DNA from 2 places in the Novosphingobium anseongense genome. Region 1 is predicted to be linked to the other one. Evidence: predicted binding sites of a transcription regulator. Region 1 holds the regulator's gene; the other holds the start of a gene.
The links. The regulator LexA, encoded in region 1, represses DNA repair genes until DNA is damaged. The targets are predictions, from matches to a motif close to GTTCCNCNCTTGTTCT.
Positions count from the first base shown of each region.

Region 2: the regulator LexA is predicted to act here: its motif matches at 13,137-13,152, upstream of recA (recombinase RecA).

Region 1 is NZ_JBBHJZ010000001.1:1,071,016-1,086,719, reverse strand. It holds gene WG901_RS05240 (ribonuclease J) at 1-1,068, shown strand, start outside; gene WG901_RS05235 (DUF1467 family protein) at 1,071-1,355, shown strand; gene WG901_RS05230 (coiled-coil domain-containing protein) at 1,390-4,185, opposite strand; gene WG901_RS05225 (Hpt domain-containing protein) at 4,255-4,557, shown strand; gene WG901_RS05220 (hypothetical protein) at 4,702-5,892, shown strand; gene WG901_RS05215 (hypothetical protein) at 5,895-6,842, shown strand; gene WG901_RS05210 (sensor histidine kinase) at 6,845-8,242, shown strand; gene WG901_RS05205 (citrate synthase) at 8,311-9,594, opposite strand; gene gltX (glutamate--tRNA ligase) at 9,613-11,049, opposite strand; gene WG901_RS05195 (ComEC/Rec2 family competence protein) at 11,078-13,411, shown strand; gene lexA (transcriptional repressor LexA) at 13,511-14,212, opposite strand; gene WG901_RS05185 (molybdopterin molybdotransferase MoeA) at 14,294-15,499, opposite strand; gene moaC (cyclic pyranopterin monophosphate synthase MoaC) at 15,496-15,704, opposite strand, start outside.
Region 2 is NZ_JBBHJZ010000003.1:640,039-655,742, reverse strand. It holds gene WG901_RS17100 (NADP-dependent isocitrate dehydrogenase) at 1-400, shown strand, start outside; gene WG901_RS17095 (FAD-dependent oxidoreductase) at 561-1,778, opposite strand; gene WG901_RS17090 (cation:proton antiporter domain-containing protein) at 1,826-3,592, shown strand; gene WG901_RS17085 (hypothetical protein) at 3,659-3,823, shown strand; gene WG901_RS17080 (hypothetical protein) at 3,831-4,286, opposite strand; gene alaS (alanine--tRNA ligase) at 4,283-6,940, opposite strand; gene WG901_RS17070 (diacylglycerol/lipid kinase family protein) at 6,991-7,923, opposite strand; gene WG901_RS17065 (elongation factor G) at 8,117-10,213, shown strand; gene WG901_RS17060 (hypothetical protein) at 10,280-10,594, opposite strand; gene WG901_RS17055 (sensor domain-containing diguanylate cyclase) at 10,696-11,691, opposite strand; gene recA (recombinase RecA) at 11,991-13,064, opposite strand; gene WG901_RS17045 (hypothetical protein) at 13,444-13,650, shown strand; gene WG901_RS17040 (PAS domain-containing sensor histidine kinase) at 13,666-15,704, opposite strand, start outside.

The sequences.
Region 1 (15,704 bases):
CTCGCGCTGGTCTGCGATTCGACCAACGTGTTCAATCCCGAGAATTCGGGGTCCGAGGGCGAGGTCTACCGCGGACTGCTCGAGGAAGTGGCCAAGCACAAAGGCCGCCGGGTGGTGGTCACGACCTTCGCGTCGAATGTCGCGCGGCTCCAGACCCTGGGCGAGGTCGCGCGCGCGACCGGGCGCAAGCTCTGCGTCGCCGGGCGCTCGCTCGACCGGATGATCGGCGCCAGCCAGGCCAGCGGCTATCTCGAGCACCTGCCCGAGACGGTCGATTTTGGCCGGGCCATGGATCTGCCACGCGGCGAAGTGCTGATCGTCGCGACCGGCGGCCAGGGTGAGCCGCGCGCCGCGATGTCGCGGATGGCCGAAGGCAACCACCAGCTTTCGCTCGAAGCCGGTGACGTCGTGCTGTTCTCCAGCCGCCAGATCCCGGGCAATGAGATCGCCATCGGCCGCATCCAGAACCGTCTGGCCGAGCGCGACATCGAGATCGTCACCGATCGCCAGAGCCCGATCCACGTCTCGGGCCATCCGGGGCGACCCGATCTGCAGGCGCTCTATGGCTGGCTGCGGCCCGAAATCCTGATTCCGGTCCACGGCGAGATCCGCCACATGCGCGAGCAGTCGCGCTTCGGCCTGGCCTGCGGCATACCCAAGGCGATCAATCAGAAGAACGGCGATCTCGTCCGCCTCGCGCCGGGCAAGCCGGGCAAGTTCGGCGAGGTTCGCGCGGGCCGTCTCATCCTCGATGGCGACATCATCGCTCCGGCCGATGGCGAGGCCATGGTCATGCGCCGCCGCCTGGCGCACAACGGGTTCTTGACCGTCGCCATCGCCGGCAGCCGCATCGAGATCGCCGGCGTCGGCCTGCCGCTCGACGAAGACTATGACGCCTTCTGCGAGGAAGCGCGCGAGGACGTCGCGCAGGCGCTCGGCAAGCTCAAGGGCAAAGTCGCGCAGGACCGCGAGGCGCGGATCGAAGCCGCCCGGCTCGCCGCGCGCCGCGCCGCGACGCGCTGGTCGGGCAAGAAGCCCCAGGTACAAGTGCTGCTGCTCGACGACTGATCATGAAACTGACCTCCATCATCGCCATTTACGTGCTGTTCTGGGTGTTCAGCGCTTTCATCGTCATGCCCTTCGGCATTCGCACCCACGACGAGGCTGGGATCGAGAAGACCCCGGGCCAGGCCGACAGCGCCCCGGCCAACTTCGATGCGAGGCGTATCGCGCTGCGCGCCTCGGTGCTCGCGCTCGTGCTCTGCGGGATGTATTACGCCAACTACGTCAACGGTTGGATCGTCCCCGGCGACCTGAACCTGTTTGGCGAACCGCCGGAGGCCGCGAAGGTCTGAGGCGCAAGCTCGTGCCAAGATGTTGGCGCCGGAACTAGCTCCGCAGGCGCTCGATTGCCTGGGCAAGGGTGACGTAGAGCTTGCCCATGTCGGACGACAGTAGCGTCACGCCCAGCGCCTGACCGTCGCGGGCCGAGAGCACCTGGCGCAGCATCGCTTCGAAATCGTGGATGTATCGGCTGACGTGATCGTGGAATTCGCGGTCGCGCTCGTAGATCTGCACGATGGCCTTGGCTTCGACATTGTCGATCAGGCTCACCGCGCGCCGCGTGAAGATGCCGCGGTCGCCGCGCAGATAGGCGGTCCAGGCGGTATCGGCGACGTCGGTCGAGAGCGCCTTGGCGATGTCGATCGAGTTCGAATTGAGCGACTCCGTGATCAGCGCGACGCGGCGGGTGAAGTCGTTGTCGACCTGCTCTTCCGCCCGCTGTCGGGCATGCGCGACGCGGCTCTCGAGATTGGCGGCCAGATCGTTGACCTTGCCGAGCTGATCGCGCAGCTGGACCGCTGCCTCGCGGCCGACGGCTGCCGCCTGGGCGACGGCGCGCTCGAGCTGGCCGGTGGTCTCTTCGGCGCTGGTGCGCATGGCCTGCTCGATCGCGGCCGCGCTCTCGCTGCCGAGTTGGCGGGCGAGGGCGGACACGGTGGTGGCGCCGCTCTCGCCGAAGCCCGCGATGGCCTTCTGGGTCGAGTCCGCAAGCGAATCGAGCGCGAACGCGAGCTGTATGCGCGTCTCGTGGGCGAGATGCGTCGATTGGCTGGCGATCGCCGCAAGCTGTTCGCGCAAAGTCGCCAGCGTTTCGCCGTGGAGCGAGCCGGCCTGTTCGAGCTCCTGCTGCAATCGCGCGAGTTCGGCATAGGTGCGCTGGAGATTGGCGTTGGCTGCTTCGATCGTATCGGCGATGTTCATGCCGCGCGCATCGGTTTCCTGTGCCGCCTCGCGCAGCGCGGTCATCCGCGCCTCCAGCCCGGAAAGCTGAGCCTCGCCGCCTCCGAGCACGCGGGGGAGCTCGTCTCGGCTGTGTTTGACGCTCGCCTGGATCAGTTCGAGCAGGCGCACGCTGCTGTCGGTCAGGGCGGCGATGTCGCGATCGGTGCCTGCCAGTGCGGTGCGGCTTTCGCCGAGACGTTCACCGAGCGTGCGCAGGCTATCGCCGATCGAGGATTGCGCAGCCTCGCCGTGGGCGACGATCTCGGCGGTACGGCTCTCGAATTCGGTGAGCTGGGCCGTGATTGCCCGGCCTTGGGCAAGAACCGTCGCGCCGTGCTCTTCCTGCCGCGTGAGACGCTCGGCCATCTCCATGTCGATTGCGGCGAGGTTCTGGCGCAGGCGATCGGCCGCCTGCTTCTCCAGGGTTTCCTGCCGCGCGTGACGGTCGGCGATCTCGGCATCGAGGGCCGCCACGCGTTCGCGCAAGTCCGCCGTGGCGGCGGCATCGATCTCGCCGTGGCGTTCGCGGCTCGAGGCGGCGAGGAAGTCTAGCGCAGCCAGATGCTCGCGCAGGCGCGTGGCGGCGGCGTCTTCGGCGGCGATGGTCTCGGCCTGGCGCTTGTCGAGCTCGGCGGCGAAGCGCGAGGCCTGGTCCAGCGTCTGGGCTTCGAGTTTGTCGAGCTCCTCGCGGATCGCGCCGGTGCGGGCCTGGCGGGCCTCGATCGCGTCGATCTCTGCCTGCTGAAGCTCGGTCAGCGCGCCGTTCAGCTCCTCGCGCATCCGCGCGATGCTGGCTTCCCAGCCTTCGAGCGCGCGGCTCTCGCCCTCGCGCAAGGCGCGGGCAATGGCATTGCCCTCGTCGCGCAAGGCGGTCAGACGCGCGCGCATCGAGGTCAGGCTCTCGGCCTCCTCGCCGTCGAGCCGCTGACGGGTCTGCTCGAGCTCTTCGGCCATGGCCGAAGCGCGCGTGCGGATCGCGGCGAGGGCCTCGACCTCGTGACTGTCGAGCTGGGTGCGGAACTCGGCGCCGCGATCGCGGAACTCGCTGAAGCGCGCGGCGGTGAGATTGGCGAACTGATCGGCATGCTGCGAGAATTCCGAGATGGTCTCGTCGACGAGACCGCGCAGGACGTGGACCTGCCGCTCGCTGGCCTGGCCGAACTCGTTCAGTTTCTTGAAGCCGTTGATCATCTCCTGGAGCTGGCCGTGGGCGGTCCGGCCGGCATTGCCGATGTTGTTGGTGACGTCCTTGGCCGAGCTGGCGATCACCGGCAGCTGGCCGCGCAGCTTCTCCATGTTGTCGAGCGCGGCCGAGCTGACCGTGCCGATCGTCTCGACCCGCGCATGGTTGTCGTGGATCAGGCCCTGGAGGCGGTCGGCCTCGGTCGAGAGGCGATCGGCGGCGAGGCGGCCCAAGGTCTCGAGATCGCGCGATTGCGCGGCGATGAATTCACGCGCGAGGCTGAGCTCGCGATTGACCGTCGACAGCCGCGTCTCGAGCAGCGCCGATTCCTGCGAGAGCACGCGCGCCGCATCGCCGAAGCGCAGGGCCTCGCTGCGGCTGTTGCGCAGCAGGACGAGCGCGGCGACGGCGATCAGCAGGACCGGAACGGCCCAGTCGCGGAGCAGCGCGATCGCCTCGCTCGGAGCCAGTCGCACGGTCAGGCGTTCGCTGACGGCCCATCCGAAATAACCGGTCCAGCCGATCAGGAGCGCGACGCCGATTGCCGGAAGTACCCAGCGGAAACGCGGGCGCTCTACAGGGTCGGTATCGTCCCAGCTCGTATCCGCCGGCTCGGGCGCCGCGCTTTCCGCGGCTTCCTCGGTCAGCAGAATTTCCGCGTCGGGCGTTTTTGCGCTCGAAGCGTCGAAGGCGATGATGCGTGTTTCCCCGGCCATTCTCCCTGAATACCACGGTTATGCACAGGATAAACCCCACCTTAACCCTGTGGCCCTAGGCTTCTGTGGATGGCTTACGAAGCGGGAACCCTCGATGCCACTCTGGCCGCTGCGGCGGGTAACGATCCCGCGCTTTTCGCGGAGCTGCGCGTGGCCTTCGTCGAGAGCCTGACCCACCAGCTCGACCTGCTGCGCCGCGCGCGCTGTGACGGCAACTGGCAGATCGCCGCGCTTCGTCTCAAGGGCCTGGCTGCCAGCTTCAACGCCGAAAGGCTCATGGTCCTGGCCGACCAGGCGATCGACACCGCGCCGGGTGATCCCGTTGCCGTGCGCCGGATTCAGACCTTCCTCGACGAGTTCGCCGCCGCCTGACATTCCGCCAGGCTCGCCCGTGCCGATCGAGCCCGTGCCAGTCTAGAACGCAGCCGCGGCAACGCGCGCTTGGCACCCGCCCAGGCTTTGCCTAGAACCTCCGTAACTGCCCGGAGAAGCCCGCTGCGCGTCGCCCTGCTTGCCATGATCGAACCCGCAGGGACGGGGCAGAGCGCGCCGCGCGCGTTCCTTCACGTCGGCGGAGCGACGCTGGCGCGGCATCAGCTCGGCATAGCCCTGGCGCTCGAATGCCAGCGCGTGGTCTGCATCGCGCGCGAAGTCACGCCGCCGCTTATCGCGCTTCAGCAGGATGCCGAGAAAGCCGGGGTTCGCCTGCACGTCATTCCCGGGCCACGTGCGCTGGCCGGGCTCGTCACGGCCAACGACGAGTTGATCGTCTTCACCGAAGGCCTGCTCGCCGCGCCGCAAGAGGCGATCGCCCTGCTCGAACAGGGGCATTCGGTCCTGGTCCAGCCGATCGAGTCCGGTCTTGCCGCCGGTTTCGAACGGATCGACATCAACCATTCGGCCGCAGGCGCCATGCGCATCCCCGGCCGCCTGGTCGAAGCGCTGGGCGATCTGCCCGCGGACTTCGACATTCCTTCGGCATTGACGCGCATTGCCCTCCAGTCGGGCGTGGCCATGCAACTCGTGCCCGCGACGGCGCGCGAGGGCGCGCGCTGGAAGCTCGTTCACGACGAGGGGGAAGCGCACGAGATCGAGGACGCCTGGATCCGCCTGCACATGGGCGAAGGCGAAATGCCGACCCCGGGCATCATGCTGTCGCGGCTCGGCGTATTGGCGATCGGGCCGTCGCTGCTGCATGCCGGCAGCGGCTGGGGACTGGTGGCCCTGGGCGCCGTGGCGATCATGCTGCTGGCACTCGGCGCGGGCTGGTTCACCTATTCGGGAATAGCGCTCGTGCTCTGCGCGGTCGCCTGGACGTTGCGCCGGGCTTCGGGACTGCTCGAAAGGGTCGAACACGATTCGCTCAAGCTCGGCAAGGCGCCGATTTCTGGGGAGACCGTGCTTGGCTGGCTGCTCGACCTGGAACTGATCGTGGTGATCGTCTGGAGCGCGCCGTTGCCCCCGTGGGATTCGCTGCTGGCGCACGTGTTTCCGCCGTTCATCCTGATTGCCCTGGCCCGTCTGCTGCCGCGCGTGCTGCTGCGTGGCTGGATCGCCTGGCTAGAGGATCGCGCTCTGCTGGCCCTGATCCTGGCGTTGGCCGCCTTCTTCGGTGTCCTGATCGATGCCGTGCAGGTGCTAGCGATGCTGCTCGCCTTGGCCGCTTTGCTGCTTTCGGCCGGCAAACCGCAGATAACACGGGCTTAACCATGGACGGCTATAGCGGGCTCATGAGCGATGCGGCGGCCACTCCCCGAGCGACGGATCCGGTGGAATCGCGCCTGCGCGGTGCGCTCGATCAGGGCGACGTCGTGCTCGGCACGGTCGCGCCGGTGCTGCGTCATTTGCTGGCCAGCGACGACAGCGGTCTTTTCGGAGACGCCATTCTCGCGCGTGTGCGTGGGATGATCGGCGACGTCGCGCGACAACTGCTGGCCCGTATCGAGGGTGGTGAGGGCGATGTCGCGGCGCTGACCCTTGCTCTCACCGACAATCCTGCCTTCCTCAGGCACGTTCACGCGCTGGTGCTCGAATGGCACCTGACCGAGCTGCTCCAGGCGCGGCTCGCGCTCGATCCCGTGCTCTCGCCGCTGCTCCAGGCGCTCGTCGCCTCGTCCGATGAGACGACGGCGGCGCTGGCCATGAAATTTCTCGCCGCCCAGGCCCGGTTCGGTCAGGCGCAGCGGCGCATGCGGCTGGCGCTCGCTGAACTGCCGGGCGATCTGCTCCATCTGGCGCTCGTGGCCTTGCGGGGCGTGGCCGGCGGTACCGCCGAGGCCGATCAGCGCGTTGCCGCTGCCGAAGTCGCGATCCGCGCCGACTATGACGAGGCGCGCAGCCGGCTCGGCCTGTTGTCGCGGCTGGTGACGGGCATGGGTGCCGGTGCCGTGGCGGCGCTGTCGTTGCACCACGCCGGAGCTGCCATCTTCCTCACCGCGCTCGCCGCATCGGCGCGGCAGGACCGCGATCTCGCGACGCTCGCCACGAGCGAGACGCAGCGCACGCGTCTCGCGCTCGCGCTCTGCGCCGCGGGGCTCAAGCCCGAGGCGATCGAGGAACAACTGCTTGCGCTCGATCCCGACGCCGAACTGCCCGAGGGCATCGACCGGCTCGCGCCCGATCGCGCCGCAGCGCTGATCGCCGGGGCAGGACACTGACCGTGTCCGGAGGACTTCCCGCACCGCTCCGCGCGATCAGCGACGGCGCCGACATGCTGGTATCGGCCGACAAGGCCATCGCGGCCTTGCAACTGCGCTGCGGCGGCGAATTGCCGGGTACGATCGCGGTTCCGGCTTTGCTCGAAGTCGTGCGCAAGGCGCGCCGCTACGGTCTCAAGCTCGCGCGGACGATCCAGGCGCAGGACGGTGCCAGCGCAATCACCGCCTGGGTCGAGGTCGAGCCACTGCCCGGCACCGATGCCGGCTGCGAGATCCTGCTGCGCAACTGGCATGCGACGCCGCTCGCCGCCGAAGACCCTGCCGAGATCGACGAGCGTCGTGGCGAGATCGACCGCCACGTCGCCGAATTGACCGCACGTCTCGATGCCGGTCAGCGCGTGTTGACGGTCGAGGCGGAAGCTCCCGATCTCGTCGCCCTGGCCGCAGCCATGGAAGCCGGCTTCGGCCGCCCCTGGACCGACTTCATCACGATTGCCGGCAACAGCCATTCGCAGCCGCTGCACTGGCGCCTGCTCGATGGCGCCGACGTCGAGGTGCCGGGATCGTCGCGACGCTGGCGTGCGAGCCTGTTTCCGCAAGCCGGCCCCGGTCGCGAGCCTGCGGGCTTCGAGCTCTGTCTGGTTTCGCCCGAACTGCCGGCATTGCCGCCCGAGCCCGATGCCAAAGGCTCGGCAGTGCGTCATCGCCTGCTCGGCCGCGACGTCGCGCCGGTCCTGCGTCAGCCGATCGCGCGGATCATCGCCAATGCCGAGACGATCCATTCGCGTCTCGCGGGTCCGATTTCGGACGACTATGCCAACTATGCCGCGGACATCGCTTCCGCGGGGCAACATCTGCTGGCGCTGATCGAGGATCTGACCGATCTCGAAGTGGTCGAGGCCGACGACTTCTCGACCGCACCCGATCGCATCGACCTCGCCGACGTCGCCCGCCAGGCCGCGGGTATCCTCGGCGTTCGGGCGCGAGAGAAGCGCATCGCGCTCGACGCACCGCGCCCCGGCGAAAGCCTCCCCGCCGTGGCCGAATTCCGTCGCGTGCTGCAGGTTCTGATCAACCTCGTGACCAATGCGATCCGCTACTCGCCCGAGGATTCGCAGGTCTGGATTCGGCTCGAGGATTCGATCGATGCCGGCCCGGGCCGCGTACGCGTGGTCGTCTGCGATCAGGGGCCGGGGCTGTCCGAAGCGGACCAGGGCCGCATCTTCGAGAAGTTCGAGCGGCTCGGCCGCAGCGGCGACGGCGGCTCGGGCCTAGGGCTCTACATCTCGCGCCGGCTGGCGCGCGCCATGGGCGGCGAACTCAGCGTCGAGAGCGCATCGGGGCAGGGCGCCCGCTTCATCCTCGACCTTCCGGCCGCGCCGGACGGTTCCCAGAACTAGCTTCGCAAAAGAAAAAGCCCCCCGTCGCGCGGCGACGGAGGGCTTGAACTTGGCCTGCGCCGATCGGCTTAGCGCTTGTCGACCGGGATGTAGTCGCGCTGCGCCGGGCCGGTGTAGAGCTGACGCGGACGACCGATCTTCTGGCCGGGATCGCTGATCATTTCGTTCCACTGCGCGACCCAGCCGACCGTGCGGGCGAGTGCGAAGAGCACGGTGAACATCGTGGTCGGGAAGCCGATCGCCGAGAGGATGATGCCCGAATAGAAATCGACGTTCGGGAACAGCTTCTTCTCGATGAAGTAGGGATCGCTGAGGGCGATCTCTTCGAGGCGCATTGCCGTCTCGAACAGCGGATCGTTGACCTTGAGCGCGTCGAACACCTCGCGCACGGTCTGCTGCATGACCGTCGCGCGCGGATCGTAGTTCTTGTAGACGCGGTGGCCGAAGCCCATCAGGCGGAACGGATCGTTCTTGTCCTTGGCGCGGGCGATGTACTCGGGGATCTTGTCGGGGGTGCCGATTTCCTTGAGCATCTCAAGCGCCGCCTCGTTGGCGCCGCCGTGCGCCGGGCCCCAGAGGCAGGCGATACCGGCCGCGATGCAGGCGAAGGGATTGGCGCCCGACGAACCGGCGAGACGCACGGTCGAGGTCGAGGCGTTCTGCTCGTGGTCGGCGTGGAGGATGAAGATGCGGTCCATCGCCTTTTCGACCGCCGGGATCACCTCGTACTCTTCCGCGGGCACGCCGAAGGTCATGCGCAGGAAGTTGCCCGTGTAGCTCAGCGAGTTGTCGGGATAGAGCATCGGCTGGCCGACCGAATACTTGTAGGCGGCCGCGGCGATCGTCGGCATCTTCGCGATCAGGCGGTGCGAGCTGATCTTGCGATGCGTCGGGTCCGAGATGTCGGTCGAATCGTGGTAGAACGCTGAAAGTGCGCCGACCACGCCGCACATGATGGCCATCGGGTGCGCGTCGCGGCGGAAACCCTTGTAGAAGCTCATCAGCTGCTCGTGCAGCATCGTGTGGCGCGTGATCGTGCGATCGAAGTCCGACAGTTCCTGGGCCGAAGGCAGTTCGCCGTTCAGCAGCAGATAGCTGACTTCCATGAACGAGCTGTTCTCGGCGAGCTGGCCGATCGGATAGCCGCGGTGGAGCAGAACGCCTTCGTCACCGTCGATGTAGGTGAGCGCGCTTTCGCAGCTCGCCGTCGAGGTGAAGCCCGGGTCATAGGTGAACTTGCCCGTCTGGCCATAGAGCTTGCGGATATCGATCACGTCCGGACCGATCGAGCCGCTCAGGACCGGATAGTCGAAATCCTTGCCGTCGGTGCTCAGTTTAGCTTGATTGCCCAAGTGCCTTACTCCTCAGATTTATTCTGCTTCGGCCGGCGCGGCCTGGGCGGCGATGCGCGCCAGGCTTTCTTCCCGACCGAGCAATGTGAGAACATCGAAAATGCCCGGTGACGTCGTCTGTCCCGTCAGAGCCGCGCGCAGCGGCTGGGCGAGCTTGCCGAGGCCCAGGCCGATCTCTTCGGCCATCGCCTTGAGACTGGCTTCGAGGCCTTCGCTTGTCCAGCCGTTTTCGGCCAGCAGGCGGTCCTGAATGCGGGCCAGAAGCGCGCGCGCCTCGGGCGTCAGCAGCGCTTCGGCCTTCGCATCGAGCGTCAGCGGACGCTGCGCGAAGAGAAACACCGCGTTGGCCGCGAGCTCGTTGAGGTCCTTCGCGCGGACCTTGAGCACCGGCATGGCGCGCGCCAGCAGCGCGAGATCGGGCGTGCCCCCAACCTTTTCGGCGAGCTTGGCGCCGACCAGTTCGGCGAGGCGCGCGTCGTCGGCCTCGCGGATGTAGTGGCCGTTGAGGTTGAGCAGCTTGGCCGTGTCGAAGCGCGAGGGGCTCTTGCCGACATGGTCGATGTCGAACCACTCGACGGCCTGCTCGCGGCTGATGATCTCCTCGTCGCCGTGGCCCCAGCCGAGGCGCAGCAGATAGTTGAACAGCGCCTCGGGCAGCAGACCGAGCTCGTCGCGATAGGCGTCGACGCCCAGCGCGCCGTGGCGCTTCGAGAGCTTGGCGCCGTCCGAGCCGTGGATCAGCGGCACGTGGGCATAGATGGGTACGTCCCAACCCATGCCGTGGATGATCGAAAGCTGGCGGAAGGCGTTGTTGAGATGGTCGTCGCCGCGGATGACGTGGGTGACGCCCATGTCGTGATCGTCGACGACGACCGCGAGCATGTAGGTCGGCGTGCCGTCCGAGCGGAGCAGCACGAAATCATCGATCTCGGCATTGCTGACCGTGACGCTGCCCTGGACCAGGTCCTCGATCACGGTCTCGCCTTCGCGAGGGGCCTTAATGCGCACGACCGAAGGGGCGCCGGCGGGCGCGGTGGCAGGATCGGCATCGCGCCATTCGCTGTCGATGCGGAAGGGGCGACGCTCGGCCTGGGCCTGCTCGCGGCGCGCGGCCAGCTCTTCGGGCGTCAGGTAGCAGCGATAGGCGTGACCGGAATCGAGCAGCGTCTGCGCGACTTCGGCGTGGCGCTCGGACCGGGCGAACTGGAACGTGGCGGGCTCGTCGCCGTCGAGGCCGAGCCAGCGCAGGCCGTCGAAAATCGCCTCGATCGCGGGCTCGGTCGAACGGGCGCGGTCGGTGTCTTCGATGCGAAGCAGATACTTGCCGCCGTGATGGCGGGCGAACAGCCAATTGAACAGCGCGGTGCGCGCGCCGCCGATGTGGAGATAGCCGGTGGGCGAGGGCGCGAAACGGGTAACGACCGTCCGTGCGTCCTTGCCGCTAGCGCTTGCCATCTTCGCTCCTTCCTGCCCAAACTCTTGCATGCTCGAGAGTGCCGCTGTCTCTGACGAAACGGCCCCGGAGTCGAAGGGCGACCTCGCCCGGGGCGCTGCACTGCAACATCGCCCTTGGCGCAGCCGAAGCGGCTTGTCCAGCGTGCCCGACGCGGTCGAGCGATTTCTTGGCACGGCCGGGTTCGAACGCGGTCCCTGGCTGGCCGTGGCCTTCGCGGCCGGCATCGCGCTCTGGTTCCTGCTGGCGAACGCGTGGCAGTGGCTGGCCCTGCTCGCCACCTGCGGCGCGCTGACCATGGCAAGCCTGGCGGGCTTCGCGCGCGACGGACGCTTTCCCTATCTGCGGCTGGCAATGATCGCGCTCGCCCTGCTGATCGCGGCGGGTTGCGCCGTGGTCTGGAGCAAGTCCGAACTGGTCGGTGCGCGGCCGATCGAACGGCCGCTGGTGACCGAACTCTCTGCCTTGGTGCTCGACCGCGAACCGCGCCCCGCCGAGGACCGGGTACGCCTGTTGCTGGCGACGCGCGAGCCTGAGACCGGGCGCGCGATCCGCGTGCGCGTGTCGTTGCCGCTCGCCGAGGATCGACAGGACCTGAGTTCGGGCGCGCGGATACGGCTGAGAGCGCGGCTGATGCCGCCGGCACCGCCGATGCTGCCGGGCGCCTACGATTTCGCGCGCACCGCCTGGTTCTCCGGAATCGCGGCGACGGGTTCGGTACTGGGCACGGTGACCGTGATCGAACGCGGATCGGGCGGCGGCTGGCTCGAACGGGCCCAGGCGCGGCTGTCCGCGCATGTCCGCAGCCGGCTCGATGGCTCGGCTGGCGCGATCGCAACCGCTTTCGCCAGCGGTGACCGCGGTGCGATTTCCAAGGCCGACGACGAAGCGATGCGCGACGCCGGGCTCAGCCACCTGCTGTCGATCAGCGGGCTGCACGTGAGCGCCGTGGTCGCGGCGGTCTACCTGATCGCCCTGCGTCTGTTCGCGCTCTGGCCCTGGCTGGCGCTGCGCGTCCGGCTGCCGCTTTTCGCAGCGGGAGCCGGTGCGGGTGCGGGCATTTTTTACACCTTGCTGACCGGGGCCGAGGTTCCGACCGTACGCTCGTGCATTGGCGCGGTGCTGGTACTCGTGGCGCTGGCGCTGGGCCGAGAGCCGCTGTCGATGCGGATGGTCGCGGTGGCAGCCTTCTTCGTCCTGTTGTTCTGGCCCGAGGCCGTGGTCGGCCCGAGCTTCCAGATGAGCTTCGTTGCGGTGATCGCGATCGTTGCGCTGCACGGCGCGGCGCCGGTGAGGGCATTCCTCGCGCCGCGCGAGGAGGGCTGGTATACGCGGCTGGCGCGCAACCTGGCGATGCTGCTCGTCACGGGCGTGGTGATCGAACTGGCGATCATGCCGCTCGGCCTGTTCCACTTCCACCGCGCCGGCGTCTACGGCGCTCTCGCTAATGTCGTCGCGATCCCGCTGACGACCGTGGTGACGATGCCGCTGATCTTCTTGGCGCTGGTGCTCGATCTCGCCGGTCTCGGCGCGCCGGCCTGGTGGCTCACTGGGCAGTCGATCGACGTGATGCTCGCGCTCGCGCACTGGGTCGCGGCGCAGCCCGGCGCGGTGACGACCATGCCCGCCATGGGGCGTGGCGCGATCGCGCTGTTCGTTGCGGGCGGGCTCTGGCTGGCGCTGTGGCGCGGGCACCTGCGGCTGTGGGGGTTGGCACCGGTGCTGGTCGCGACAGTGTCACTCGCTTTCCTGCGCCCGCCCGACATTCTGGTCTCGGGCGACGGGCGTCATGTCGGCATCACGGGAGTGGACGGCGGCGGGCTGCTGGTCCTGCGCGAACAGAAGAGCGAATTCGTTCGCGACAACCTCACCGAACTCTCGGGCATGGACGGCGAACTGCGGCTGCTCGAGCAATGGCCGGGCGCGCGCTGCAATCGCGACTTCTGCGCGGTCACGCTGCCGCGGGCCGGGCGCGAATGGCATCTGCTGATCGGCCGCGGGCGTGACCGGGTGGCCGAGCGGCAACTGGTGGCCGCCTGCGACCGCGTCGATATCGTAATTTCCGACCGCTGGCTGCCGCGCAGCTGCCGTCCGGCCTGGCTCAAGGCCGACCGACGGACGCTGGAGCGGACCGGTGGACTGGCGATCGATCTGGCGGAGCGGCGCGTGACCACGGTCGTCGAAACGCAGGGCGAGCACGGCTGGTGGCGCAAGCCGGAAGATCGGCCGTGGGTCCGGCCCGCAAGCGGGCGTGGCGAAACTCAAGCCGCCAAAGCTTTGCCTGCAATCCTTGTCGCCCCTGAAAATGTAGGGACCCAGCCAAGCTCCCGTCCTGAAACGGAGGGTGCGTCGAGGCGCCCTTAGATGGCCCCCTGCCTTCGCACGGGTGACGATCGGATAGAGTGCCTGGAGAAGGGTGCTTCGAGAATTATCGATGAGGCGGCGGCAGGCCGCCGTTCCCCATCAGTGATACCGCCGCAGCAGTCCCGCCAGCTTGCCCTGAACCTCGACTTCGCCATCGCGATAGATCTGCGGCTCGTAGGCCGAGTTCGCCGGATCGAGACGGACCAGGCCCTTCTCATGATGAAGGTACTTGAGCGTCGCTTCCTCGCCGTGGATCAGCGCCACCACGATCTCGCCGTCGCGCGCGGAATTGGTGCGGCGGATCAGCGCGAAGTCGCCGTCGAGAATGCCTGCCTCGATCATCGAGTCGCCCGAGACCTCGAGCGCATAGTGCTCGCCGGGGCCGAGCAGCGCGGCAGGAACGGGCAGCATCGACTGGCCTTCGAGCGCCTCGATCGGCACGCCTGCAGCGATGCGGCCGTGGAGCGGGATCTCGATGACGTCGTTCGCCGGCTCGGGCCGCGGCGCCGGGGCCGCGGGCTTGAGTGCGGTCAGCGCGGAGTTGCTGTTGGCTGCGGCGCGGGTCGTGGTCTTGGCGGTCGTCACGTCCTCGGGCTGCTTGAGCACTTCGAGCGCGCGGGCACGGTTGGGCAGGCGGCGGATGAAGCCGCGCTCCTCGAGCGCCGAGATCAGCCGGTGCACGCCCGACTTCGACTTGAGATCGAGCGCTTCCTTCATTTCCTCGAACGAGGGGGAAACGCCGCTCTCTTCGAGGCGGGTCTGGATGAAGCGGATCAACTCGTGCTGCTTGCGCGTCAGCATCCTGCAGTCTCCCCTTGAAGCTCAAATAGGCGGAAGTTCAGTGAACGAATGCGGAACAATTAAGAAACGATTCGAGTGCCGTCAAGCAATTCCGCCATTCTCCAGCAAGTAGGCCGTGACCGTGTCGCCAGTCTCTCCAGCGGGTTCATGAGCGGCGCGGTCGATCAGTGCGTTACTGGCGGCGAGCGGGGCTATCGCACCGCTGTCCTGGATCGCCTGCGGTGTCACGCTTTCGCCATCCCACACCGCGCGCAGGAATTCGCGCCGCGCTCCGCCGGCACGCATGGGGGCTGCCAAACGGGTGCGAATCCGCCGCGGCAACGGCTGGGCAGCGCCGAGCAGCGCGCGCAGCAGCGGTAGCAGGAACAAATAGGCGGTGACGTGGCTCGACACCGGATTGCCGGGTAGTCCGAGGATGATCTGCTTGCCCCGGGTAGCGACGAGGATCGGCTTGCCCGGCTTGATCGCGACGCGCCAGAAGTCGAGTTCGGCACCCCAGGCGAGCAGGGCCGGGCGAACGAGGTCGTGATCGCCGACCGAAGCGCCGCCGCTGGTGACGACGACGTCGGCCTCGGCCGCGCGGTCGAGCGCTTCCGCCATGGCCTCCATCGAATCGGGTACTGGGCCCACACGCTCGACGTCGCATGACAGCGCGCGCGCCATCGCCGATAGCATGACGCCGTTGCTGGCCGGAACCTGGTGCGGCGCGCAGCTTTCGAGGTCGACCGCGAGCTCGTCGCCGCTGTCGAGCACGACGATGCGCGGCCGACGGCGCACGGCGACATGGCTATGCCCAGCGGAAATCGCGAGCGCCGCCTGGGCCGGGCCGATATGCAGGCCCGCGGTCAGTACCTCTGTGCCGAGCGCGAAATCGAGCCCGCTGCGGCGGATGTGCTTGTCCGCCGGGATGGGTGCTTCACCGGTCAAGGTGATGCGGTCGCCTTCGCGCGCAATGTCCTCCTGGAGGATCACCGCGCTCGCGCCGGCGGGCATCACCGCGCCGGTCGAGATGCGCGCGGCGCCGCCGCGGCGGACTTCGCCCGCGAACGGATGGCCCGCGGCGCTTTCGCCGATCACCTGCCAGGGGCCGGCCATGTCGCCGGCAGCTACGGCATAGCCGTCCATCGCCGAGAGATCGGTCGCCGGATGGGTACGCCGGGCGCCGACGGGTTCGGCGAGATAGCGGCCCAACGCACTGTCGACGTCGACGCGCTCGATCGGCAACGGCGTCGCCAGCGCGAGCAGGCGCGCCTGGGCTTCCTCGAGCGGCAGCGGCGGTGGCTTCACAGGTCGGCTGCCCGCCAGTCGCCCGACTTGCCGCCGCGCTTCTCGATCAGGCGAACCTGGTCGATGATCATGCCTTTGTCGATCGCCTTGGCCATGTCGTAGATCGTGAGGAGTGCGATCGAAGTCGCTGTCAGGGCTTCCATTTCCACGCCGGTCTTGGCCGTCAGCGAGGCCGTGGCGGTGGCACGGACACCGTCATCCTCGA
Region 2 (15,704 bases), on a different contig from region 1:
CGTCCAGTCGGACACGGTTGCCCAGGGCTTCGGCTCGCTCGGCCTGATGACCTCGGTCCTGCTTTCGCCCGACGGCAAGACGGTCGAGGCGGAAGCCGCACATGGCACGGTCACGCGTCACTACCGCCAGCACCAGCAGGGCAAGTCGACCTCGACCAACCCGATCGCCTCGATCTTCGCCTGGACCCAGGGCCTGACCTACCGCGGCAAGTTCGACGACACTCCGGACGTGGTTAAGTTCGCCGAGACGCTCGAGCGCGTCTGCATCGAGACCGTCGAGAGCGGCAAGATGACCAAGGACCTCGCGCTGCTGATCGGTCCCGATCAGAACTGGCTGACCACCGAGGGCTTCTTCGAGGAAATCGTGAAGAACCTCGAAGCCGAGATGGCCAAGGGCTGAGGAAAACGCGCTGTTTCATCCTCCCCGGCACGGGGGGGGTGGCAGGCGCGAAGCGACTGACGGAGGGGGTTCTCGGCTGGCACGGCGCCGGATCGAGAGCCCCCTCCACCGCCTTCGGCGGTCCCCCTCCCCGTTCCGGGGAGGATTTTTTATGCCTCGCTCACACTCGCGGCGCGGTCAGGTGCTCGCGCCGAAAACCGAAGCCGATCGCGCGCGCCGGCAGGCGCTGGAGCACGGCGAAGCGGTTCAGCAGCTTGAGAAAGCCCGGCGGCTCGCTGTGCTGCTCGCCGGATCCCGAGATCAGCGGATGCAGGACGCTCTCGTGCGCCGCCTTCTGCCCCGCCTGGATCAGCCGTACGGGCAGCAGCCGCCGATCCTGCACGCGATGCAGCGCGCCATCGGCATTCCCCGGCGTCGCCAGCGGCTCGGCGAGGAGGTTCGCCGTCGCCACCGCGTCCTGGATCGCCAGATTGATGCCCACCCCGCCGACCGGGCTCATCGCATGGGCCGCGTCGCCGATCGCCAGCAGGCCGGGCCGATGCCACCGGGTCAGACGATCGAGCGACACCGACAGCAACTTCACCGCCGCAAAATCGGGCAAGGCGCTGTCGAGGTCGGGAAGCTCGGGCGAGGTTTCGCGAACGTCGCGGCGGAATGCCTCGATCCCGCGAGCACGGACCGCCTCGGCCGACCCCTTGGCCACGAGATAGGCGCATTGCCAATAGTCGCCGCGGTCGATCTGGACGACCATGTGGTTGCCGCGGATCGAGCCGCGGACGGCCTTCCCGCGCTCGGGCTTGGGCACGGCGAACCAGAACACGTCGATCGGCGCGCCGAGGTCTTCGAGCGGCAGGACCTGTTGCTGGCGGACCAGCGAATCGCGCCCGTCGCAGGCCACGACGAGCTTGCCCGCGCGCAGCACCTCGCCCGAGGCCAGCGTGACTCCAGCGATGCGCCCATCGTCCTCGAGCAAACCCGCGACCGGCGCATCCATGCGCAGCGCGAAACCGGGAAATGCGGCGGCTTCGTCGCGCAGGAAATCGAGGAAGTCCCACTGCGGCATCATCGCGATGAACGGCGCCGGGGTCGGCAGGTGCGAGAGATCGGCGATCTTGAACGTCTGCCCTTCCCAGGAGAGTTCGGCGTAGTCGATGCGATAGTGCGGCCGCGCGAGGAAGCGGTCGAGCATGCCGAGCTCGGACAGCAGTTCCATCGTCGAGGGGTGGACCGTATCCCCGCGGAAATCGCGGAAGAAATCGGCGTGCTTCTCGAGCACCAAGGTCGAGATGCCCGAGCGTGCGAGCAAAAGGCCCGTCATCATCCCGGCAGGACCGCCGCCGACGACGATCACATCGGCAACTACCTCGGTTTCCGCCATGCTTGGCTCCGTGACAAATCAGACCCCGCCGTGCCATAGTGCACGCAATGTCCGTTGAACTCTATTCCCCCGCCTTATCCGACGCACTCGTCATTCTGGGAGCCGCGGGAATTGTCATCCCGCTCTTCGCGCGCTTTCGCATCACCCCCATCATCGGTTTCATCGTCGTCGGCCTGCTGGTCGGCCCCTATGGCCTCGGCGCGCACGTGCCCGAATTTCCCTGGCTGATCCATTTCACGATAACCGATCCGCAAAGTCTGGGGCCCTTCGCCGAGTTCGGCATCATCCTGCTGCTGTTCACGATCGGACTGGAACTGTCGTTCAACCGCCTCTGGCAGATGCGGAAACAGGTGTTCGGACTCGGCGCGATGGAGCTGCTCGTCTGCGGCGCGATCCTCGCCGGCGTGGTCTACATGATGGGTGGCCGTCCCACCGGCGCACTCGCGCTCGGCCTCGCGCTGGCCATGTCCTCCACCGCGCTGGTGCTGCGCATCGTCGATACCGGCACGCCGGTGGGCAAGGCCGCGCTCGCCATGCTGCTGTTCGAGGACATCGCGCTGGTGCCGATCATCTTCCTGCTCGGCGCGCTTGCGCCCGCGGCCGGCAGCGATCTCGGCGACCTGCTGCAGACCCTGTGGCTCGGCCTGCTGGTGATCCTCGGCCTGCTCGCCTTCGGCCGCTTCCTGCTGCCCCAGCTGTTCGCCCAGGCCGCGCGCACCAAGAGCCCCGAGGTGTTCCTCGCCGCGAGCCTGCTCGTAGTCATCGTTGCCGCGCTGGCCACCGCAGGCGTCGGCCTCTCGCCGATCGTCGGCGCACTGATCGCGGGCCTGCTGATCGCCGAGACCGAGTATCACGGCGAGGTCGAGGCGATCACCGCGCCGTTCCAGGGCCTGGCTCTGGGTATCTTCCTGATCACCATCGGCATGAGCATCGATGTCACCGCGGTCTGGCGCGACCTCGGCACGATCCTGCTCGCGACCGCGGGCGTGCTGATCATCAAGGCCCTGGTCACCGGCTTGATCCTGCGCTTCACCGGCGCCGGCTCGGGCACGGCGACCGAAACCGGCATCCTGATGTCGAGCCCGTCGGAAACCACGTTGATCGTGCTTACCGCGGCGCTCTCGGCGCAGTTGATCGCGCCCGAAACCGCGCGCTTCTGGCAGACGGTCACCGCGCTCGGCATGATCCTGACGCCGCTGCTGGCGCTCGCCGGCCGCCGTCTGGCACGCAGCGTCGATGTCGATGCCGCGGCCCAGCAGGAACCCGACGTGGCCGAGCGCCACGCGATCATCGTCGGCTTCGGTCGCGTCGGCCGCCTCGTGGCGGACATGCTCGCCAATCATGGCCAGGCCTATGTCGCGGTCGATTCGGATGCGGACCTGATCCGCGAGGGCCAGCGCAAGGGCTATAGCGTGATCTTCGGCGATGCCGGCCGCGCCGATGCGCTCGAACGCCTGGGAGCCGAGAACGCCACCGCCGTGATCCTGACCATGGACGAGCCGATCGCCGCGCAGCGCATCGTCAAGCGGCTACGCGGCCACTATCCCGACATGCCGATCATCTGCCGCGCGCGCGACGCGAGCCACGCCGCGCAGCTCTATCGCGCCGGGGCCAGCCACGCCGTGCCCGAGACGCTCGAAGCCTCGCTGCAGCTGTCCGAGGCCGTGCTCGTCGATCTCGGCGTCGCCATGGGCCCGGTGATCGCCTCGATCCACGAGAAGCGCGACGAGCTTCGTGCGCAGATCATGGAAGAGGGCGAGCTCGAGGAGAAGCCCAAGCTGAAGTCCACCACGCTCAGCGAACGGCTGGCCTGAGCCCCGGTTGCTCGCGGCAACCCTAGCCCGCTCCCGCGCGTATCTCCCTCACAAAGGAGATATCCGATGGCCAACAATCCGGCAGAAACGGTCGACCGCACCAACAAGAACCCCGCGCATCAGACCGGCGAGGACAAGGGCGTGATCAAGGCACCCCAGCAGACCGACGCGACCATGGCGGGCAAGGACCTGCCGCGCGGCTCCGAAAAGGAAACCCACGCGCGCAAGTGACGCGCGGTCAGTCCTTTCCACTCTTGGCGACGGCGAGGCCGAAAGGCTTCGTCGCCCGCCTGAGACGCTGCGGCTTGCCGTTGTAGTCGATATTCTCGCCGCCCTGATAGGTCGAATAGGCGAGCCCGTTACCGGCGCGCCAGGCCACGAAGCGTATCGGAACCGGAACGTCGCCCTCTGCGCCGGTGAAGGTTTCGGTAAAACCGAAGACGAAGCCCTTGTCGCCACGGGTGACCTCGGCGACGTGCACGTCGTTGCACCAGCCCTCGCAGAGCGCCAATTCGGCCATGTGCCTGCCAGCTTCTTCGTAGAAGCGCACTTCCAGCCCACCGAGATCGCCGGTCCGCTCTGACGAGGTGACATTGCTGTAGAGCCCGGTCGGCCAGGCGGGCACGGCCTCGCCGAAAGCCGGTGCTGCGAGAAACAGCGCCAGCACCGCGAGCGACCGCACCGTGCGGATCATCCCGCCAGGACCGCTTTGACCGTCGCGATCGCATCGGCCGCCCTGGCACCCTCGGGACCGCCGCCCTGGGCCATGTCGGGACGGCCGCCGCCGCCCTTGCCGCCAAGCGCCTCGACCCCGGCCTTGACCAGGTCGACCGCGCTGACCTTGCCCACCAGATCCTCGGTCACGGCCGCCGCGATCGAAGCCTTGCCCTCGTTGACCGCGATGATCACGGCGACGCCCGAGCCCATGCGCTGCTTCGCCTGGTCGAGCAGGCCGCGCAGCTCCTTGGCGTCGAGCCCGTCGATCACCTGGCCCGAGAATGTCACGCCGCCGACCTCTTCGTCGGCCGCCTCGGCCTTGGCACCGCCGCCACCGAGCGCCAGCGCCTTCTTGGCGTCGGCCAGTTCGCGTTCGAGCTTGCGGCGCTCGTCGAGCAGCGCGGCGACGCGCGTCTCGACGTCCTCGGGCGTCGTGCGCAGCAGGCTCGCGGCGCCCTTGAGCGCGTCCTCGCGGGCCACGAGCCACTGGCGCGCACCCTCGCCGGTCAGCGCCTCGATGCGGCGCACGCCCGAGCTGACCGCGCTTTCGCTGACGATGCGGAACACGCCGATGTCGCCCGTGGCGGTAACGTGGGTGCCGCCGCAGAGCTCGACCGAATAGGTCTTGCCGCTGTCGCCGAAGTTCGCACGGCCCATCGACAGCACGCGGACCTCGTCGCCGTACTTCTCGCCGAACAGCGCCATGGCGCCGGCCTCGATCGCGTCGTCGGGGGTCATCAGGCGCGTGGTGACGGCCTCGTTGTGGCGGATCTCGCCGTTCACTTCGGCTTCGACCGCGGCGATGTCCTCGTCGGTGAGCGCCTTGGGATGCGAGAAGTCGAAGCGCAGGCGATCGGCCGCGACGAGCGAGCCCTTCTGCGTAACGTGGCCGCCCAGGCGGTTGCGCAGCGCCGCGTGCAACAGGTGCGTGGCCGAGTGGTTGGCGCGGATCGCGTCGCGACGCTCGACGTCGACGATGAGCTGGACCGCGTCGCCCTTGCGGATCGTGCCGCTCTCGACCTTGGCCTGGTGCGCGTGCAGCCGGCCCAGCGGCTTCGACGTATCGCCGACCGTAAGGCGCAGGCCTTCGTTGGTCGAAATCGTGCCGCTGTCGCCGCTTTGACCGCCGCTCTCACCGTAGAACGGCGTCTGGTTGGTCAGGACGACGACGTCGTCACCCGCGACAGCGCTGTCGACTTCCTTGCCGTCCTTGATCAGCGCGACGACCTGGCCCTCGCCGCTGGTCGAGGTGTAGCCGGTGAACTCGGTCGCGCCTTCGCGCTCGGCGATGTCGAACCAGACCTCGCCGTCGGCCGCCTGGCCCGAGCCCTTCCAGGCCGCGCGCGCCGCCGCCTTCTGCTGCGCCATGGCAGCGTCGAAGCCATCCTTGTCGACCGCGATGCCGCGGGCGCGCAGCGCGTCCTCGGTCAGGTCATAAGGGAAGCCATAGGTGTCGTAGAGCTTGAAAGCGGTCTCGCCGGGCAGGCTGTCGCCCTCGCCCAGGCCGCCGGTCGCCTCGTCGAGCAGCTTGAGCCCGTTGGTCAGGGTGCGGCGGAACTGGATTTCCTCGCGCTCGAGCGTTTCCTCGATCAGCGGCTGCGCGCGGCCGAGTTCGGGATAGGCCTGGCCCATCTCGGCGACGAGCGCGGGCACCAGGCGGTGCATCAAGGGATCCTTCGCGCCGAGCAGGTGCGCGTGGCGCATGGCGCGGCGCATGATCCGGCGCAGCACATAACCGCGGCCCTCGTTCGAGGGCAGCACGCCGTCGGCGAGCAGGAACGAGGTCGAGCGCAGGTGATCGGCGATCACGCGATGGCTGGCCTGGGTCTCGCCCTCGGCCTTCACGCCGGTCAGGCTTTCCGAAGCGGCGATCAGCGCGCGGAAGGTGTCGATGTCGTAGTTGTCGTGCTCGCCCTGGAGCACGGCGGCGACGCGTTCGAGGCCCATGCCGGTATCGATCGACGGACGCGGCAGATCGGTGCGCGTGCCGTCGGCATGCTGCTCGAACTGCATGAACACGAGGTTCCAGATCTCGATGAAGCGGTCACCGTCCTCTTCCGGCGATCCCGGAGGGCCGCCCCAGATGTGATCGCCGTGGTCGAAGAAGATTTCCGAGCAGGGGCCGCAGGGGCCGGTATCGCCCATCGACCAGAAATTGTCCGAGGTCGGAATGCGGATGATCCGCTCCTCGGGCAGGCCGGCGATCTTGCGCCAGAGGTCGAAGGCCTCGTCGTCGGTGTGGTAGACCGTCGCGGTCAGCTTGTCCGCGGGCAGGCCCCATTCCTTCGTCAGCAGGGTCCAGGCGTGGGTGATCGCCTGTTCCTTGAAGTAATCGCCGAAGGAGAAATTCCCGAGCATCTCGAAGAAGGTGTGGTGCCGCGCGGTATAGCCGACATTGTCGAGATCGTTGTGCTTGCCACCCGCGCGCACGCACTTCTGCGACGAGGCCGCGCGCGGCACGGCGCGCGTCTCCAGCCCCGTGAAGACGTTCTTGAACGGGACCATGCCCGCATTGACGAACATCAAGGTCGGGTCGTTGTACGGAACGAGCGGTGCCGACTGGACGGCCTCGTGGCCATTGGCCGCGAAATAGTCGAGGAAGGACCGGCGGATTTCGTTGGTCGAAGTCATGAATTCGCCGATAAGCGAGCCGCGCGGGGCCGACAAGCCGGAAGCCGCGATCAGTGTGTCCGGGAATCGTGAATCTTGAACAGATTCTGGTCCGACGATGCACTTTCCCGGGGCGTGACCACGCCGAGCGCCCGCGGCAGGCTGCGCAGGGTCAGCGGCAGCGGCAGCCATTCGAGCTCGCCGTCGAAGGCGCCCTCGATCCAGCCCTGCCCGTCGATCACCACTTCGGTGGCGTTCGCGCATTCGGCGAAATCCCGCTCGGGGTGCGCCAGGCCGACGACGGCGCGCGCGGCGAAACCGATCAGGTTGTGCGGCGCCTGCGCGGCCACGGCGAGGACCGAGAGCTGCCCGTCCTCGAGCGTCTCGCGCTCACCGAACTGGCCGGGCTCGATCGAATACTGGTTGTTGCCAACGAACAGCAGCGGCGTCGTGATCGCGCGCGCACCGCCATCGATCTCGAGCATGAAATGCTGCGCGCGCATGTTGCGCAGCACGTGCCAGGTCGCCGGGATCGAGGCGAGCCACTTGGGCCCCGAAACCTGTTCGCGTTGACGCACGAAGCGCGTGTAGATGCCGAAAGAGGCGTTGTTGACGAAGACACGGTCGCCGGCGCTGCCCAGATCGATGCGGCGACGCTGCCCGTCCACCGCCACCGCGGCTGCCTGCTCCAGATCGAGCGGAATGCCGAGCTGGCGGGCGAGATGGTTGCGCGTGCCGAGCGGGAGGATCGCCAGCGCCGTCGGGGAATTGGCAAGGATCGCAGCGGCACCACCCAAGGTGCCGTCACCGCCGCCGACGACCACGCGCGGCTTGCCGCGATGGCTGCGCACCGCCTCTGCCATATCGGCACCGTCAAGGAGTTCGAGCTCGATCGTGCGGCCGGTTGCGACGAAGGCCTCTTCCACCTTCGCGCGGAGCGAATCGCCGAGCGCCGCCGCAGTTCCGCCGGTACGGTTGATCAGCACTGGAAGCGTGCTTGCCATGACATTCGCCACAATGCGCCGCGAGCCGATTCTGTTCCTCGCGCCGGAGCCTGACAAGGTACGAAGCCTGGCCGCCGCATTCAATAGATTTCGCTTGCGACTCACCGCAGACAGGCAGAGCATCGTCGTTCCGTCTTTGCGCGATCGAGCGCAAGATATGCGCCGACGCGCCTTCACACGAGAGGAGGCGACGATGGGCAGCATGACATCCAAAGGTATCCTGCACGGCAACAGTTCGGCCCGTGCCCCCCAGGCCAGATCCCAGGCCCGCGCGATCGCGCTGGTGGGTCCGGCGGGCACGGGAAAGACAAGTCTCGCCGAGGCGCTTTTGTTCGCGAGTGGCGCGATCACGCGGCAGGGCAGTGTCGAGGCGGGCACGACCGTCGGCGACGCCAGCCCCGAGGCGCGCGCACGCCGCGGCTCGACCGAGATCAACCTCATGCATTTCGACTATCTCGGCGATCGCTTCGCGTTGATCGATATGCCGGGCGGCGCGGGCTTCGCGGCCGACGGCCTCTCCGCGCTGCAATCGTCCGACATGGCACTGGTCGTGGTAGATCCCGCGCCCGAACGCGCCGCGCTCGCCGAGCCGATTCTGCGCCGGCTCGACGAATTGGGCGTGCCGCACGCGGTCTTCGTCAACAAGATCGAGAACGCCCGCGCCGGCGCGGTGCGCGATCTGATCGCCGAACTCCAGCCGATGAGCCGCGAGCCGCTGGCCTTGCGCCAGATCCCCATCCAGGAAGGCGATCGCGTCACCGGCTATGTCGATCTCGCGCTCGAGCGCGCCTATCGCTACCGGCCCGGCCAGGAATCCGAACGCGTCGACATTCCCCAGGACATGATCGCGCGCGAGCACGAAGAGCGCACGCACCTGCTCGAAACCCTCGCCGATTTCGATGACGCGCTGCTCGAAGCGCTGCTCATGGACGAAACGCCCGACACCGCGCAGGTCATGGCCGACCTCGCCTCAGACACCGCCCACAACAAGGTCGTTCCCGTGGTGCTCGGGTCGGCGCTGACCGGCGGCGGCGTCCATCGGCTGCTCAAGCTGCTGCGGCACGAGACCCCTGGCCCCGAAGCCGTCGCCGCGCGCCTCGGGATCGAGGGCGGCACCGCGCTCCACGTGTTCAAGATCGCCAATGGCGGCGCCATGGGTCGGCTCGCGCTCGGCCGCGTGATCGGCCCGCAGAGCGGCGGCATCAACGAAGGCGACGAACTGGCCGTCGGCGGCGAGCCGGCGCGCACGGGCTCGCTGTTCTTCCTTCAGGGCGACAAGACCGCGAAGCAGAACGCCGCCTCGGCCGGCGACGTCGTCGCCGTCGCCAAGGTCGACGCAGCGCGCAGCGGCATGCTGCTGCCGGGCAAGGGTGCGAGCTGCACTTCGGCGCTGCTCGTCGAATATCCGGCGCGCAACGCGGCGATCGCCATCACCACGCGCGACCGCAAGGACGACGTCAAGCTCTCGACGGCACTGCACCGGCTCTGCGAGGAAGATCCGGCGCTGCAGTGGTCGCAGGACGATGCGACGCACGAAACCCTGCTGCGCGGGGTCAACGACGATCATCTCCAGGTCGTGCTCGGGCGGCTGCAGCGGCGTTACGGCGTCGCGGTCGACACCCGCGCGCCGCGGATCGCCTACCGCGAATCGATCCGCAAGCCGGCCAGCCAGCGCGGCCGGCACAAGAAGCAGTCGGGCGGACACGGCCAGTATGGCGACTGCGTGATCGAGATTCGCCCGCTCGCCGCCGGCGAAGGCTTCCGCTTCGACGACAAGATCACCGGCGGGGCAATCCCCAAGCAGTACATTCCCGCGGTCGAAATGGGTGTGCGCGATGCGATGATGAAAGGACCTTTGGGCTTTCCCGTGGTCGATGTCGCGGTGACCCTGATAGACGGCTCGTTCCACTCGGTCGATTCGTCCGAACTCGCCTTCCGTGTGGCCGGGCGCATGGCGATGGGCGAGGCGCTGGCGGCGGCGGCGCCCTATCTGCTCGAGCCGATCTGCAAGGTGACGGTCGATGCACCGGCGGGGACAGGTTCGAAGGTGGGCTCGGTGCTGTCGAGCCGACGCGGCCAGATTCTCGGCCTCGCGCCGCATCCCGACTGGGCGCGGTGGGATCGGGTCGAAGCCCTGCTGCCCGAGGCCGCACTGCACGGGCTCGATGCCGAGCTGCGCTCGCTGAGCCAGGGCTTGGCGAGCTTCAGCGCCACGTTCGACCATCTGCAGGAACTGGCGGGCAAGCACGCCGACGACGTGGTCAAGGCAAGGGTCGCCGAGATGGCCTGAGAGAAACGGACCTGGCAGGGCGTGGGGATCGCGCTCCCCGTGCCCTGCGCCTTGCGGCTGTGACCGTCAGAACTTCAGCTTCATCCTCATCATCACACGGTTGCTGATGACGCCGCCGACGCCTCCGCGCTCGACCTCGACCTTGGCACTGGCGTTTTCGCCGAGCTTGAGTTCGGGCGGTCCCTCCTTCTGCTCGTAACGATCGGGCAATGGCCGCAGGCGGAACTGCTCGTTGTTCTGCGCGCAGACCACGATCTCACCGTTCGGCGACGGCGGACAGCGCGGCTTGACCGGCGGGCCGAGCACGTTGAACCGGCCGGTAATGCTTGGCCCGACCGGGGCCGGTGCTTCTATCGGAACGGGGACAGCATCTGCGGGCATGGAACCTCCACGCGGCGTGGAGACCATCGGATTGCGGCGAATTGGCGGCACGCGCCGCGGGGGATGCCTCGGGTTCGGAGCGATCGTTTCAGCGGAACGCGTCAGGCCGCGCGCGTCTCGACCAGCGGCGCCACGGCGACGCGGTTGCGGCCATTGCGCTTGGCCTCGTAAAGAGCGGAATCGGCGGCAGCGAGCCAGAGATCGGCGGTCATGCGATCCGCACCGATCGCGGCGACGCCGAAGCTTGCGGTAACCCGCAGCGGCGGATCGTTGTCGATGACGAGGTTGCGCAGGCCATAGCAGAAGCGCTGCGCAGCCTGGATGGCGGCAGCCTCGGTCGTCTCGGCCAGCAGCAGGCAGAATTCCTCGCCACCGAGCCGGCCCAGCGTATCGGCGGGGCGACGCGTGCCCTGGCAGGCCTGGACCACGGCGCGGATGACCTTGTCGCCCACGGCGTGGCCATGGGTGTCGTTGACCCGCTTGAAATGATCGATGTCGAGCATCACCAGTGCGGCCGGGCGCTGGCCGCGGTCGAACAGGGTGATCTTCCTGTCGACCTCTGCGACGAAGGCACGGCGGGTCAGCGCGCCGGTCAGCGAATCGCGGTCGGCCATGTTGCGCAGTTCGAGCTGATCGACGACGAGCGCCGCCAGGCTCTTGAGGATCGCGATCTGCCCCGGATCGAAATCGCGCGGCCGCGTATCGATCGCGCAGAGCGTGCCGATGTTATAGCCGTCGGGGGTTTCCAGCGGCACGCCGGCATAGCTGGCGATGCCGAGTTCGCCGGTGACGAGCGGATTTTCCCGAAAGCGCGAATCCTGCGTGGCATCGCAAACGATCATCGCATCGCGGCCGCGGATCGTGTGATCGCAGAAGGCGATCTCGCGCGCCGTTTCCGACGCGTCGACGCCGGGATGCGACTTGAACCACTGGCGATCGGTATCGACCAGCGACACCGCGCAGATCGGCACCCCCAGCACGGCCCGCACAAGTTCGGTGATCCGATCGAAGGCGCCGTCGGCCGGGCTGTCGAGAATGTCGTAACGCGCGAGCGCCGCGAGGCGGCCCGCTTCGTCGTTCAGCTTGTCATCCGGCATTGGCATCACCGTTCCATCCACGGCATCTCGGTCCGTCGCATCGCAGTCCAGCGATCGTCTGCAACCATATTCCGTTAGCGACCCGGACTAACAAAACGTACTTACCGGCTGCTTACCTCATGCCCTGCAAAAGACCGCATTCGACCAAAGTCTAAGGATCGGCATGACGATCGCGCACCCGAGTTCCGGTCCTCGAGCGCGGTCCCCAAACGGAAAGGACCGGTGCGGCCACTCGCGGCCCGCACCGGTCCCGTTTCCTCGAACGCCTCCGGGGTTGCCGGGCGACGTTCCTTGAAGGGTCAGATGTCGTCGTCCGCGTCCGGGCCTGCCATCATCTCCTCCGCAAGACCGTCGGTGCGACCGCGAATGGCGGCTTCCAGACGGTCGGCAACTTCGGGATTTTCACGCAAATAGGTCTTCGAATTCTCACGGCCCTGCCCGATGCGGATCGAATCGTAGCTGAACCAGGCGCCCGACTTCTCGACGATGCCGGCCTTGACGCCGAGGTCGAGAATCTCGCCGATCTTCGAAATGCCCTCGCCGTACATGATGTCGAACTCGACCTGCTTGAACGGCGGCGCCACCTTGTTCTTGACCACCTTCACGCGCGTGGCGTTGCCGGTGATCTCGTCGCGGTCCTTGATCTGGCCGGTGCGGCGGATGTCGAGACGGACCGAGGCGTAGAACTTGAGCGCATTGCCGCCCGTCGTCGTCTCGGGATTGCCGTACATCACGCCGATCTTCATGCGCAGCTGGTTGATGAAGATCACCATGCAGCGCGAACGGCTGATTGAGCCGGTGAGCTTGCGCAGCGACTGCGACATCAGACGTGCCTGCAAGCCGACGTGGCTGTCGCCCATCTCGCCCTCGATCTCGGCGCGGGGGACGAGCGCGGCGACCGAGTCGACCACGAGCACGTCGATCGCGTTCGAGCGCACCAGCGTGTCGACGATCTCGAGCGCCTGTTCGCCCGTGTCGGGCTGCGAGACGATCAGTTCGTCGATGTCGACACCGAGCTTCTTGGCATAGGCGGGATCGAGCGCGTGCTCGGCGTCGACGAAAGCGGCGGTGCCGCCGGTCTTCTGCGCCTCGGCGATGACGTGGAGCGCCAGCGTGGTCTTGCCCGAGCTTTCTGGGCCGTAGACCTCGATCACGCGACCGCGCGGCAGGCCGCCGACACCGAGCGCGATGTCGAGTCCGAGCGACCCGGTGGAGATCGCCTCCACCTGCATCGTCTCCTTCGAGCCCAACTTCATCGCGGAGCCTTTGCCGAAAGCGCGATCGATCTGAGCCAGCGCTGCTTCGAGCGCCTTTTGACGGTCCATGGAGTCCTTTTCCTTGCCTTCCTGGATCAGCTTGAGCTGAGCAGCCATTTTCACGTCCTCCTGCCTAGAGCACCGACCGGGAAGGTCAACCGAGGCATTATGTATCGCGTTTGTTCTCACCGAACAAGAGGAGAACAAAAAATTTTGCGGATGTCGGCGAATCGGTGATCGAGCGACGGTCTAGGGCATGCGGCAATCGGCGCCGTCGCTTGCGCGGCACCTGAGAAAGATAAATCGCGCCAAGCCCTTAGACCTTGGTCGCAACATGCGGCCGGTCGCATGGACTCGCGCCGGCATCGTCCATAGGGGCCGTCTCGCTGCTGCAGCGGACCGTGCGGACAGGGGCATCCCAGGGGTGTCCGTCGGGAATCCGCGCAGCAGCACGCTTTTTCCGCGAGCCCTCGCGTCGTCCATCTGGAGATCGCCCGTGAAGTCGCTTTCCCTTTTCGAACTGATGCGCGCCTGGGCCGCCGCGACGGGACTGCTGATCGCGGTGCTCTATTTCGGCGGGCTCGCACTCGATCTCGCCCCGTCGCCGATCCTGCCGCTGATGCTTGCCGCGATCGGCGGTTTCGAGCTGTTCCTCTTCGTCCAGGACATCGTGCTCAAGCGCAGCGGCAACGCTCGCCGCTGACCGTATGGCGCGGGTCTAGCGCCCCGCGGCCAGGACCGCGGCGACCTTGTCGGAAATCTGCTGGACCGAGAACGGCTTCGGAATGAAGTGCACGTTCTCGATGTCGATCTGCCGGCGCAATTGCTCCTCGGCATAGCCCGACATGAACAGCACGGGGAGATCGGGCACGAGCTTGCGGATCTCGCGCGCCATCGCCGGCCCATCCATGCTCGGCATCACCACGTCGCTGACGACGAGGTCGAACTGCCCGCCGCTCTGGACCGCTTCGAGGCCCTCCTCGCCATCGCAGGCCGTGGTGATCTTGTAACCGTGCCGCGCCAGGGCGCGCTCGGCGACCATGCGCACGGTGTCCTCGTCCTCGACCAGCAGGATCGTCCCGCCCCCGGCCCAGGCGCTCGGCGGCGGCGCCACGACCACGGCCGCGCTCGCCGGCGGGCCGTGATGGACGGGCAGGTAGATCGTGAAGCGCGTGCCGCGGCCCACCTCGCTGTCGGCGAAGATGAACCCGCCCGATTGCTTGACGATGCCGTAGACCGTCGAAAGACCGAGGCCCGTGCCCTTGCCCTGCTCCTTGGTGGTGAAGAACGGCTCCCAGATCTTGCCGAGGTTCTCGGCCGGAATGCCCGAGCCCGTGTCCTCGACGATCAGCGCCGTGTAGTCACCCACGGGCACGATCTCGCTGCGCATGCCGCGCACGTCGGCGGCGGTGACGCTCTTGGTCAAGAGACTCAGACTGCCGCCACGCGGCAACATGGCATCGCGCGCGTTGACGATCAGGTTCATGATCACCTGGCCAAGCTGCGACGGATCGGCGCGGACCGAGCCGAGATCGCGATCGTGGGTGACGGTGAACTGGATCTTCTCGCCGATCAGCCGCTTGAGCATCTGCGATATCTCGGCGACGACGTCGGGCAGCTGCAGCACTTCGGGGCGCAGGGTCTGCTGGCGCGAGAAGGCGAGCAGCTGGCGAGTCAGCGAGGCGGCGCGGTTCGAATTCGCGCGGATCTGCTGGATGTCGTCATAGTCCGAATCGCCGGGCGTATGGCGCAGCAGCATCAGGTCGCAGGTGCCGAGGATCGCGGTCAGCACGTTGTTGAAATCGTGCGCGACGCCGCCGGCGAGCTGGCCCACGGCCTGCATCTTGGTCGCCTGCGCGACCTGGCGCTTGAGCCGGGTTTCCTCCGAGCTGTCGGTCAGACCCAGCAGCACCGCCGCCTCGCCCAGCCCGCGCACGCCGGCAAGGCTCAGCGAGACCGGATCGTCGGGCTGGCTGGCCAGCCGCACGGCGATGTCGCCCGCGGTCGCCGGGCCCTGACCATAGCGGCGGATCGAATCGGACAAGGCGCCCTTGTCCTCGCGCACGACGAGGTCGGTCGGATAGGTCGGCGGTGCCTCGCCCTCGCGACCGGCGGCACGCAGGAAGGCGGCATTGGCGAACAGCAGGCGACCGTCGCGATCGGCCATCGCGAGGCCCAGCGGCAATTGACCGAGCAGCGCCTCGAGATGCGGCGCCGCGGCGCTCACTTCGGTGGTTCCACCGCCGAGACCGACCCCCGAATCGACGACGAGCATCAGCGAAGGCGTCGTATCGGGATCGGGCTCGCCGGGCAGGTCGGGATCGGCGACGGGCACGTAGTAGAGCGTCAGCGGATTGCCGCGACGGCCTTCGCGCGCCCAGGATATCCGGTCGCTTTCCTCCTGCTGGAGCAGCGAGACGAAATCCTGCCCCACGGGCGAGGCGAGGATGTCGCCGAGCGCCCGCGCGGCGAAGCCGGTGCTGGCGGCGCGGATCACGCCGTCGGGATCGACGATCGCCGCGGCGAAGCCCGCGCGGTCGAGCGCGCGGCCGAGCTTGCCGTCGAGATGCTGGACGAGATCGGCGACGGGATCGGTGGCGAGAATCGGGACGAAGCGCCAGACCAGGAAATCGTCACCGCGACCGACACGCTCGGCCTGGGCCTTCCAGCGATGGACTCCCGAATCGGCCAGCGCGCTCTCGACCAGATCGGTGACGCCGCGGCCGTCGCGCCAGGCCGAACGGGCGGCGCGGGCGA